Regions from separate parts of the Sphingobium herbicidovorans genome, predicted to be linked through region 2. Evidence: riboswitches for the same ligand, from Rfam matches in the RefSeq annotation. Region 2 holds a riboswitch; the other holds the start of a gene.
The links. Region 2 has a riboswitch for cobalamin ahead of B6S01_RS16875 (DUF1636 domain-containing protein). Riboswitches for the same ligand answer to the same signal wherever they lie in the genome.
Positions count from the first base shown of each region.

Region 1: linked by a shared signal. The riboswitch ahead of B6S01_RS15990 (TonB-dependent receptor) and the one ahead of B6S01_RS16875 (DUF1636 domain-containing protein) in region 2 are both predicted to bind cobalamin.

Region 1 covers NZ_CP020539.1:286,877-292,873, forward strand. The annotation lists gene B6S01_RS21145 (hypothetical protein) at 1-262, opposite strand, end outside; gene B6S01_RS15990 (TonB-dependent receptor) at 267-2,384, opposite strand; cobalamin riboswitch at 2,616-2,863, opposite strand; gene B6S01_RS15995 (SGNH/GDSL hydrolase family protein) at 3,054-3,875, shown strand; gene B6S01_RS16000 (CDP-alcohol phosphatidyltransferase family protein) at 4,188-4,886, shown strand; gene B6S01_RS16005 (hypothetical protein) at 5,031-5,219, shown strand; gene B6S01_RS16010 (DUF6894 family protein) at 5,335-5,604, shown strand; gene B6S01_RS16015 (hypothetical protein) at 5,719-5,916, shown strand; gene B6S01_RS16020 (hypothetical protein) at 5,913-5,997, shown strand, end outside.
Region 2 covers NZ_CP020539.1:467,817-473,813, reverse strand. The annotation lists gene B6S01_RS16885 (histidine phosphatase family protein) at 1-280, opposite strand, end outside; gene cobT (nicotinate-nucleotide--dimethylbenzimidazole phosphoribosyltransferase) at 289-1,305, opposite strand; gene B6S01_RS16875 (DUF1636 domain-containing protein) at 1,302-1,709, opposite strand; cobalamin riboswitch at 1,891-2,087, opposite strand; partial or broken gene B6S01_RS16870 (alpha-glucosidase) at 2,291-3,886, shown strand; gene fdhD (formate dehydrogenase accessory sulfurtransferase FdhD) at 3,872-4,654, opposite strand; gene B6S01_RS16860 (porin) at 4,778-5,997, opposite strand, start outside.

The DNA.
Region 1 (5,997 bases), 180 kb from region 2:
TCGTCGGCAGCGCCGTCCCGCCCGCGATCTCCAGCCAGAGACGCCTGACGCCCCGGATGGCGAAGCTGCGCAGGATGATGCCGACGAACAGCAGGAAGGCGGCATTGGTGGCCAGGATATTGGCGTCCACCCGATCCATCGGCAGGATCAGCACCAGCGCGCCGATCCAGGCGTAGCAGACGGCATAGGCCCCGACGCTGGCCGCCAGGACGCGCGGAAGGACCGCGCGCCATGCCGTTGCCGATGCATTCCTGCGCGTCATGGGATCAGAACCGCTGGTCGAATGTCAGCGCGACGCTGCGCGGTTCGCCCAGCACCCATTGCGAAGTGGAATAGCTGTTCTGGACATAGAGCTTGTCGAACAGATTGCGCAGGTTAAGCGTCAGGCTGGTCTTTTTTCCGATGTCATACCGGGCCGACGCATCGACCAGCGTGTAGGCTGGGATCCGCCGCCTGTTCGCGGCATCGGAATAGCGTTCGCCGACATGGCGCAGTCCGGCGTCGAAGTGCAGCGGATCGATCGGTCCCCAGGACAGCCAGAGGTTGGCCGCCTTTTCCGCCACGCCGATGGGCGTGTTGCCGTCCCGGCTGAGAAGGTCAGTCCCGACCAGTTCGGTAAAATCGTCATATTTCGCCTTCAGGATCGTGCCGTTGGCAAGGATGCTGAGCTGTTTCGTTAGGGCAAGGCCGAACGACGCCTCCACGCCATGGGAGGATTGCTGGCCCACCTGGACGGACAGGGTGGGATCATTGGCCGACCGGGTCAGGATCTTTTTCTTCACGATCCGGTAGCCCGACAGGGTGAATTCGCCCCTGCCGCCAAGGAAGGTCGTCTTGACGCCTGCTTCCCACTGCTTTCCGGTCGACAGGTCGAAATCGGTCTGCGCCAGCGACGCCGTCAGCAATGCCGTGACCGGGTCGGCGGCAGCGGAATACTGGGCATAAAGGGACAGGCTTTCGACCGGCTGATAGACCAGCCCCGCGCGCCAGCTGGTGCTGGGATAGGTTGCGCGATAGTCCATCGTCGGATCGAGCGCGTCATGACGTTTGGTCAACGGGCGATCGTGGCGCAGGCCGGTTACCAGCGACAGGCTGTCGGTGAAGGACAGGCGGCTTTCGCCGAAAAGGGCGAACTGCTCGACATCGGTATGATATTTATAGCGCGTGCCGAATGCGCCATCCAGAAAGACGCCGGGCTGATAGTCATAGGGGTCGATCAGGTCGGACTGGCTGTTGGGCGAACTGTCGGCGCGTTCCAGCCTGCCGACATTATATTCGCCGCCAAGGCTGAACCGGTGATCGAGGCCGAACAGCTTATGCTGATAGACGGCGTTGGTCCGGTTGCCCACCTGTTTGGTATCGTAGAAAATCTCCAGATAGCTGGAACGCCGGATCTGGTCCCCCGTCCAGGCATAGCTTTCCGCGTTACGCCAATGCTTGAACCCGGTCAGATAATAAGTGACGTTCGTGATCGTCAGCTCGTCCGACGGCTTCCATTCGATCTTCGCCTGCGTCCATGCGTCGTCGAAGCGCAGGCTGCGGTCGGCGATATTGTAGTTCTTGCGGGCAATCTCGCGCACCAGCTTTCCATCGCGCAGCGGCGTGCCGTACCAGATGGTCGGGTCGGTATCGGCGCGGTCGTGGGACAGCGTCAGCGCCAGATTGTCGGCCGGTTGATAACGGAGCGCCGCCGAGAGGGCCAGGCTGCGCGAACGGCCCCGGTCCATCCAGCCGCCGGAGCGGTTGTAGCTCGCGTCGATCCGGTAGGAGAGCTGGTCACTGATCGGCCCGCCCACGCCCCCGGCGGCGGCATAGGTGTCGAACGATCCGCCGCTCAGGCGGACTTCGCCTTCCATCCGTTCGGTGTTCGGCCGCTTGCGCACGACGTTGATCGCGCCGCCTATCCCGCCTTCGCCATAGAGGACCGACGCCGCGCCGCGCAGCACCTCCACCCGCTCGGCCATCCACGGATCGGCCGGGAAGGTCTGCGTCGTCGTGGTGTAGACGCGCATCCCGTCATAGAGCTGCATCACCGAGGTATAGCCGGTGAAGCCGCGAGAGCTGAGCGAGAAGCCGAAGGCCGATGTGTTGTTGATGATGCCGGGCGCGCGCGAAGCCGCCGCGACGACCGTGCGGTCGCCCAGGCTGCGGATCATCTCCTTTGTGATGACGTCCACGCTCGCGGGCGTCTGCATGGGGGTAAGGCCCAGGCGGCTGGATGCTTCGGCAGGCTGGGCGAGTTGCAGAACGCCAGCCTTTTGCGCGGTGACGACGATGCTTTCGGCGTCGGCGGGCGCTTCATCGGCTGCCTGAACCGGCATGGCCAGCGCCAGCGCGAGGATCGACGCGCCAGCAGGCAGCAGGCGGCGAGCGGATAATGTCATGTGGTGCAAATTTCGTTCCCCGATCTTAAATGCCGCCGCCATCTCGGTCGTCGGCATGAGCTTCAAGTTACGAACGTCAGGACACCGTATCGGCAAACGTACCGAACGGTCGCGCCGCCGGACAATGGGCGCGCGAACGCGACCGCCTTGCTGTCCGGCGTTGCGGCCCCTGCCGCCCGTTCGTCGCTCAGACGGAATTCACCGTGCCCCGGCCATCCCCTGGACCAAAGCAAGAGCGACCAGACGCCGGCAGGTCTCCTGGCTCACGGGTCATCGCATCGATGCACGGCCTTCCCAAGCCTCGCAGGATTTAGCGTCCGGCCCAGTGGCTGGCGGCATGGGCGCTGTGCCCGCCGCGCATGTACATCGCGCTCACCGCTTACAGTTGCAGGGACAGCCCCGGATTCGGGCGGCGTCAGCTACCCTCACCGCGTTCCCTATTAAGCCCCTTTCGGGACACCGGCGCGATCTGTGTCCGGTTTCCCGGACGGTCGCCCCGTTACAGCGGACGGCATGACACTGCAAGTGGCCGGGGAGGGGAAGGAGATGGTCGGGGCCTTTCCCCGATGTCCGGGTCGATGCCAATAGACAAAGCCCTTGCGGCCCGTATGGTGGCTGACTTTAACGATTTCCAAAGAAGGCGGGAAAGTGCGGACGGGCTTTGCTCATATGCTGGTCACCATCGTATCGCTGGGCCTCGCGGGCTGCGCGACCACGGGGCAGGACAAGGGGTCGGCGGATTGGGCGGGCGCCGGATATGTCGCGATGGGCAGTTCATTTGCCGCCGGTGCGGGCATCGGCGCCCTGCAACCCGGATCGCCTGCCCGCTGTGGGCGCACGGTGAATAATTACGCCTCCCTGCTGGCCCAACGCCTGCAACTGGTGCTGACGGATGTTTCATGCGGCGGCGCGGTGACGGCCAACGTTCTTGACCCATGGTCCAAACTGCCCGCCCAGATCGAAGCCGTCACCCCGGATACGCGCCTGGTTACGATTACGATCGGCGGCAACGACGTGGGCTATGCCATGGGCTTGATGGGCGCAAGTTGCCGTGCGGGGGCGTCTTTCGGCAGTGGTTCCTGCATTCCGAAACCCGCGACAGACGAAGATGACTGGCGCAAGCTGGAACAGAATCTCACTACTATCAGCCGACAGGTCGCCGCCCGCGCGCCGAAGGCCAGGCTCATCTTCGTCCAATATGTGACGCTGGTCCCGCCGACCCTGTGCGATGCTGCCGTCCTGTCCGGGGCAGAGGCAAAGGAATATCGTGCGCTGGGCGAGCGGCTGGCGGCTGTCACGGCGCGAGTGGCGCGCGCAAACGGAGCCACTGTCCTGCCAGCCGACAAATCATCCCGCGATCACACGGCCTGCTCCGCCGAGCCATGGAGCCACGGCATGAATCCGCATTATGACCTGAAGCAGGGCGCGCCATGGCATCCCACCCGCGCCGGGCATGCGGCTATTGCACAGGCGCTGGCCGTGCTATTGTAGGGTCAGGATTTGCAGCGGCGGGGGCAAATGGCGCGGTCAGGGCCTGACCGGCGCGGTCGTGGGCTGTCGCGGTCTTGCAGAGGCTGCGCCCAACAGCCGAAAACGCCTGTTCCCGCTGCCATCATGCTGATAGAGGGGCTGATCGAGTTCCCGGTTCGCGCAACTCGACAGAGAGACTTATGTGCTCCCGTGATCAAGGGAGGGGGTGCAACAGATGGATGACAAGGCCCCCGCAGAACCCTGTTCTTCAGGTCAGGAGCCTTTCGCGCCGCTGCCTCCTGCCCCCATATTTCGCAGTTTTGTTGAGAGATTATGACAGTCTTGCCCCAATCGCCCAAACCGCTTGATCGCATCCAAGAAAACTGGCTGGCTGCGAAGGAACGCCGCCTTCTCAACTGGCTGTGCGCCCGCATGCCCGGATGGGTCACGCCCGACAAGCTGACGACATTGGGCATGGTTGGCGCTGTCATGATCTTCCTTGGCTATGTGGGAAGCAATCTGGCCTATCCCTGGCTGGTGCTCGCCATTTTGGGCTATGTCGTGCAGTGGTTCGGGGACTCGATGGACGGCAGCCTGGCGCGTTACCGGCGGATCGAACGACCGTCCTATGGATATTTCATCGACCATAGCTGCGACGGGCTGGCTACGCTGCTGATATTGGCGGGTATCGGCCTTAGCCCCTTCGTCACCATGGATGTCGCGATGATCGCGCTTGCGGGCTATCTGTTGCTGTCGATCCATGCCTTTCTGTCCGCCCGCGTGCTTGGCGAATTCAAACTGTCCTATCTTGCGGCGGGGCCGACCGAGCTGCGGATCATGCTGATCGTGCTGACGCTGATGATGATGGTCCTGGGCGCTGGTCCGGGATTGTTCGGAAAATGGTCTGGCTTCGACATTTTCGTGGGCACTGTCGGATCGATCCTGATCCTGCTGTTCGTCGGCCAGACGCTTGTCACCGGGCGAAGGCTGGCCGCGATCGACGGCGAGGCGTTGCGGCGCAGGCTGGGGTAAGGCCAAGGGCGACGGGACGGAACCTTGACCCCGCTCGATGGTTGATATGTGCCAGACGAAATATTGGTCGCTCCCCGCGATGTCTGGCGCATTTTGAGGCCCGCCTCTTCACGGGGCGGGCATTTTCATGAGTGAGGTACGGCCATGGATCAGCCTTCAGTCGAATTCTGCAAAGCCCAGGCGGCGTCTCATCTCGCCCGCGCCAACGACAGCGATCTGCCCAACGTCCGCGCGATATGCCTGACCGCGGCACAATCATGGATGAGAGAGGCCGAAAGCGCGCGCAGGATCAGCGAGCGCCGCGCGCGGGCAGCATCCGCCGACGTGGGATAAGCGCGAACAGGCGTCCGTCACAAAAACGAATCCGGTGCAATAAACAGCATTTTCGCTTGCCTGGGTTAATGAGGATCGGGGTCAAGGCAATTGACGGCGCGCCTATAATCGCCGGATGGCGCGCTATCATTTTCATCTCCTCGACCGTTCCGGCATGTTGTCCGACGAAGAGGGGGTTGCGCTTGACAGCCTGGCGGATGCCCTGCGCCTGGCGCTGGCAAATGCACGCGCGTTGATGAGCGCGGATGTCGCCAATGGCGTGATTGACCTGAATGGCGCCATCCAGGTCACCGATGACCAAAGCCGCACGTTGCTGATTTTGCCGTTCGAAGATGCTGTTACGCTGGTCACCGCGAAGGTAGCCGGGCAGTTCTCGATCGATTAAGCCGTCCTTGTATAAGTGTAGAAATAGGCTATATCATAGGTCATCAAGGGCTTTTTTTATGTAGGCGTCCTTGGCTGAGAGACCGACGCGCTCCCGCTTACTGTGGAGGCGCATATGGATCTCAATCAATTCTACTTTAAGCATCAGATTTCACTCATGCAGGCGGCTGGCGCGACTAGCGAGCTGGCGCGGATGAAGCATCTCGATGCAGCCGAGGTCGTCGGCGGACAGATTTTCGACTTTCTGACTTCCAGGGGCGCGGCGGCTTCCGCGAGCTGGACGGCTTGTCCGGAAGGAGCTGTTTCTGCATGAAGGAGGAAAATGCTCCATCGCCTAGCCCCAGAAGGCGGGCCTTTGCCAATCGTCACCTTGAGTTGCGCATTTCGCCCGACC
Region 2 (5,997 bases):
TCTCAACAGCGGGAAGGGTTGAAGGGTCCGCTCCCTCCCACGCGCCGAAATGCAGTTCGCGCCAGCGGGGGTCGGCATGGTGGGGCACGCGGGCGGCGGCCGCGATCCGCTCGGCGGGAATGGCGGCGCGCAGAAGATCGGAGCTGAAGACCTGCGCGAAGTCGATGGCGCGTGCGCGTTCGACACATAATGGCACGGCGTCAGGATGGGGCGGCATGTCCAGCTGACCAAGCAGCAGGCCCGTCGTCTGCGGCGCGGCGTGGCGCATCAGGTGAAGCATGTGGGCGTTCATAAGGCTTGTGCGACGGCGGCTTCGGTAAAGGTGGTCATCTGATCGTGCGCAGCGAGAGCCGAGCGGACGATCTGCGCCGCAACCGCTGCGCCGCTGCCTTCGCCAAGGCGCATGTCGAGTTGAAGCAGCGCCGTCAGCCCGAAGGCGTGGAGCAAACGCGCATGGCCCGCCTCCGCCGAGACATGGCCCGCGATGCAATGGTCGGTGATGGCGGGATTGTCGCGCGCGAGGCCCGCCACCGCCGCGCCGCAGATGAAGCCGTCGAGCAGCACCGGCACGCGCATCAGACGCGCGGCGAGCACGGCCCCGGCCATGGCGGCGATCTCTCGTCCACCCAGGCGACGGAGCGTTTCGAAGGCGTTTGTGCAATGGGAGGCATGGCGGTGAAGGGCGCGCGCGACCGCGTCGGCCTTTCGCGCCAGACCGGCTTCATCGACGCCGGTGCCGCGCCCGATCCAGTCCTGCGGCTGGCCGCCAAAGGATTGGGCGCACAGGGCGGCGGCGGGCGTGCTGTTGCCGATGCCCATTTCGCCGACGATCAACAGGTCGCAATCCGCGTCGACGACCGCTGCCCCTGCATTGAGGGCGGCGAGGCAGTCCGCCTCGCTCATCGCGGGGGCTTGGCAAATGTCCGCGGTGGGGCGGTCAAGCTCCAGCGGGACGATCGACAGCTCCGCCCCGCATGCGGCGGCGAGCGCATTGATCGCCGCGCCGCCGCCTCGAAAATTCGCGACCATCTGCGCGGTGACCGCTGCCGGATAGGCGCTGACCCCGCGCGCGGCGACGCCGTGGTTGCCCGCGAAGATGGCGGCGCGGATGCGATCAGCGCGGGGCCGTTCCTGCCGCTGCCAGCCCGCCATGAACAGGGCGATTTCCTCCAGCCGGCCTAGCGAACCGGCGGGCTTGGTCAGCATCGCCTGTCGCGCGGCGGCGGCGGCGATCGCCTGTTCGTCCGGTTCCGGCAGTGCCTGCAGCGCGCGGGCGAAGGCGGCCCCATCGGGAAAATGGATCATGTGCAGATGAACCCTTCGGGCGGGGTGCGGACGATGAAGTGGCCCTTCACCCCCTGCGGCCAGTCGGCATAGCGCACGACGCCCTCTTCACTGGCGGCGTGACGCAGCGTGTAGTCGAGGATCGCGCGCGCGGCGTCAGCGTCGGGCGGGAAGTCGCCCAGCACATAGCCGACCTTGCCCGGTCCGCGCACATGGACGGTGCAATGGCGCTGGCACGCGAACAGGCATGGCATGTCCTGAACATCGACCGCCGCATAGGCTGGATCGTCGGCCTGAAGCGCGCGCATCGCGTCGGCGAGCATAGCGCCGCCGCGACGCCCTTCGCCATCCTCGCGCGCGTCAGCCGAAAGGCGGCAGGTCGAGCAGACGACGACCGAAGCCCTGTTTTCCACGGCGCGCAGCATCAGCGCAGCCAATCCATAACCATAGTGACATGAAAGACCGTCATGATGGTCCCCCTCGCTTCCTTGACCCGCAAACAGCCTCTGGGCGCGGACGCGCAGAGGGCTGTGCGACCGAACCGGCAAGGCGATGGCTGTCGCTACGCGAGGGAAACCCCGTTCGCCCGGCACACCCTGTCCGGTCGAAGAACGACTGCGTCAGGCAGGTCTCCTGGCTCACGGGTCAATGCGTTCCGGCCGCCTTCTCGGGGAAATCCTGATCCCCAATGGCGCTGTGGCCGGTCCGCTCACCGCTTACAGTTGCAGGGGCAGCGCGGGTTTTGCACCCGACTTCCCTCTTAGAGCAGCGCGCTTCAGATGGCCCCTCGTCTCCGTTCGGGTGGGGCTTTTCGAAGCCCGCCCGCGCCCTTCGACAAGCTCAGGGCGCACGGAGGTTGAGCCAACCAATAAAGCGCAGTGCTCTCGTCCCCTCTCGGGAACCTGTCGCGGACCTGCTGATAAAGCGCGGGCGCGCCGCCCGCAAGCGGTAGATGACGGCGCGGACATGTGTATGCTGCACCCGCAGCAAATGGGAGCAGCAGCGCATGAGCGATTCCGGCCAGCCGTGGTGGAAGGGCGCCGTCATCTACCAGATCTATCCCCGCAGCTTTCAGGATTCCAACGGCGACGGGATCGGCGACCTGCGCGGGATCACGCGGCGGCTGGACCATATCGCCCGACTGGGCGCCGACGCGATCTGGATTTCGCCCTTCTTCACATCACCCATGCGCGACTTTGGCTATGACATCGCCGATTATTGCGGGGTCGATCCGATTTTCGGCACGATCGAGGATTTCGACGCGCTGGTGGCGCGGGCGCATGAGTTGGGGCTGAAAGTCACGATTGATCAGGTTTATGCCCACAGTTCCGATGTGCATGACTGGTTCCGCGAAAGCCGCGAGAGCCGGACCAATGCGCGGCAGGACTGGTATGTATGGGCCGATCCCAAGCCGGACGGTTCGCCGCCCTGCAACTGGCAGTCGGTGTTCGGCGGTCCGGCCTGGACCTGGGACGCGCGGCGGCGGCAATATTATATGCACCAGTTCCTTGCCAGCCAGCCGCAGCTCAACGTCCACAACCTCGCAGTGCAGGACGCGTTGCTGGACGCCATGCGTTTCTGGCTGGACCGGGGCGTCGATGGTTTCCGGCTCGACGCGCTCAACCATGCGATGCACGACCCGTTGCTGCGCGACAATCCGCCGGCACCCGACGAGGGCAAGCCCCGCACCCGCCCCTTCGACTATCAGATCCGCCGCTACAATCAGTCGCATCCCGATGTGGTTGGCTTTGTCGAGCGCATCCGAGCGCTGGCCGACCGTTATGGCGCGATCTTCACCATGGCGGAGGTCGGGGGCGACCGCGCCGAGGTGGAGATGAAGGCTTACACGGCCGGGGACGACCGGCTGAACAGCGCCTATGGCTTCGACTTCCTCTATGCCCCGGCGCTAACCCCCGCGCTGGTGGCGGAGACGGCGGCGCGCTGGCCAGATGAACCGGGCATGGGCTGGCCCAGTTGGGCGTTTGAAAATCATGACGCGCCACGCGCCTTGTCGCGATGGTGCAAGGCGGAGGATCGCGCGCCCTTCGCGCGGATGAAGATGGCGCTGCTGATGGCGCTGCGCGGCAATGCCATCCTGTATCAGGGCGAGGAGTTGGGGATCACCCAGGTCGATATCCCGTTCGAGCGGTTGCAGGACCCGGAGGCGATCGCGAACTGGCCGCTCACCTTGTCGCGGGACGGGGCGCGCACGCCTTTGCCATGGGAAATGACGGCCAGCGAAGGGGGGTTCAGCACCGCTGCGCCCTGGCTGCCGGTGGGGGAAGATAATCTGGCGCTGGCGGTGGATGGACAGGAGACCGATGCAGGGTCGCTGTTGAACTTTACCCGGACGATGCTGGCCCTGCGAAAGGGGAATGCGCCTTTGCGTTACGGCAGCATGGAGGTGCTGCTGGCGGATGAAAGCCGGCTGCTGTTCCGACGAACCGCGGGGGCGGACAATATAATGTGCCTGTTCAACCTGTCGGACGCGCCGGTTGGGTGGCCCGAAGATCTGGCGGTGGACGGGACCGTCCTGTTCGCCACCAATGGCGCGACGGTCGGCACGTTGCCCCCTATGGCGCGATTTTCATCCGGGAATGACTGTCGTCGTCAGAATCGCATCCGACCGCGCCAATACAACCAGCGGCAGGCCAGCGCTTTGGGCGCGTTCGGCGGCCAGACGGGTCGGGGCGGAAATGGTCACGAGCAAGGGGCAATCGGCCAGCACCGCCTTTTCCACCAGTTCGTAGGAACAACGGGATGACAGCAGCGCAAAGCCACCGTCCCAGTCCATCCCTTTCAGCCGCATCCCCCCGATCAGCTTGTCGAACGCATTGTGGCGGCCGACATCTTCATGGACGAGGCGAATCGACCCATCGGCGCTGACCAGCGCGGCCGCATGGACGGCGCCCGTCCGGGCATTGAGCGGCTGATGACCCGAAAGAGCGGCAAGCGCGCGGAAGATTGCGGAACGATCCGCCAGCGATTGCGTGGTGACGGGCGGCAGCGGGCGGATAGCCTGTTCCAGATTTTCGATGCCGCACAGGCCGCAGGAAGAATCCGACACGCGATGGCGTACCCGGCCCAGCAGCCCTTCGACACGGTCGGGCGGCAGAGTCGCGCGGGCGACGACCCCCTGGGCGGTCGCGTGAACATCGACGGCGAAGGGCGCGTCCGCCGGACTGACCAGCCGTTCGGAAAGGGCAAAGCCGAGCACCAGTTCGGCAATGGCGTCCGGCGTCGCCATCAACACCGCATAGCCGACGCCGTTAAATTCAATGGCGACCGGCACTTCTTCGGCCAGTTCCCGTTCCTCCGCCGAAAACGCGCCGCCGGATGCGATCCGGGTGAAGGAGAAGTTTGAGGGCATGGCACCGATCTAGGCGGGCGGGAGGCACGCGGCAATATGCAGCCTGTTCATGCCCCGTGCCATCAAATCACCCAAGCGGAACGGAGCGGCGGAACAAGCGCCGCGCCGTTCCGGCTTTCCCGATCAATAATTCCACTGCACCTGCGTACGGATGAGATTGCCTTCCGCGCGCCCGGCGCGGCGTTCATCCGCTTCGGCGCGCTTCATGCGGGCGTAGGCCAGCGTGATTTCCAGCGCCTTCCACGGCTGCCATTCGACGCCCAGTTCAATTTCGTCGGTTTCCAGGCGCGGTGCGCTGGTGGAGCCTTTCCAACCGCCGCGATAGCGTTGCCAGCGGGCATAGGGGATCAGCGAGCCGATCGATTCCGTCGGCGCGCGGTACATCATCTGGACATAGCCGCCGCTGAGCTTTTTCGATTCCACCGACAGGCTGAGCGGGTCGTATTGCGGTCCCTTGCCCCAGTTCCATTCGGCCTGAATGCCGAAGGGCTGCGGATAGAGCATGGCGTGGATGCCGGCGCGGTTGTCGTCAACGGGTCCACCGACTGACCCGCTACGCAGTTCAGGCTGGAAATCGTTCATCATCGCCGATCCGCCGATTTCGAACACCTGGCCAGCGAAGGCGCCGCCCAGACCGTCGAGTTCGAAGGGCCAGGTGGCGAAAGCGACCTTCATCAGGCCCTTATTCTGTTCCGTCCGGTTGATGCCCTGACCGTTGAAAACGCCAAAGCCAAATGCGCCGTAATTCCCGAACAGCTTTTGCCCGTCATCCCCCAGCCGGTCCCAGATTTTCTGGACCGAAGGCGGCGTGTAATAGGCGATGACGCCCATATCGCGTTCGCCGGGAACCCCACTGTTGATCCCATCGCTGCGGTCGAGCGTCAGGCGGTTGGAGGAGGACTGCATATTTTCCCAGCCATAGGGCACCTTGGACTGGCCGAGGCGCAGGCGGAAGGTCTTGGCCTTGTCCAGGAACACGTCGGCATAGGCGTCACGCAGCTGGCCAAAGCCTTCGCGGCGCTCGCTGCCCGCCTGATTGCTAACGGCAGTCGCGAAATCCGATTGCAGATAGAGTGAGACGCGGTCGGAAATATCGCCCTGAACCACCAGACGCGCGCGGCGCAGCGAGAAGCTGCCGCGATCGGATATGGAACTGTCATGGACCGACCGCAGGCGGGACTGGCCAGCGGGCGCCGTATCGTCCCCGGACAGGAATGCGTTGTAGCGCATCTGCGTGTAGCCGCGCAGCGACAGCCGATCATACCAGGCCTTCGACCTGGGCGCTGGGGCAGAGGCCGCCTCTGGCGCGGCCGCGGGCGGCTGGGCGGGGGCGGTGGCGGTGG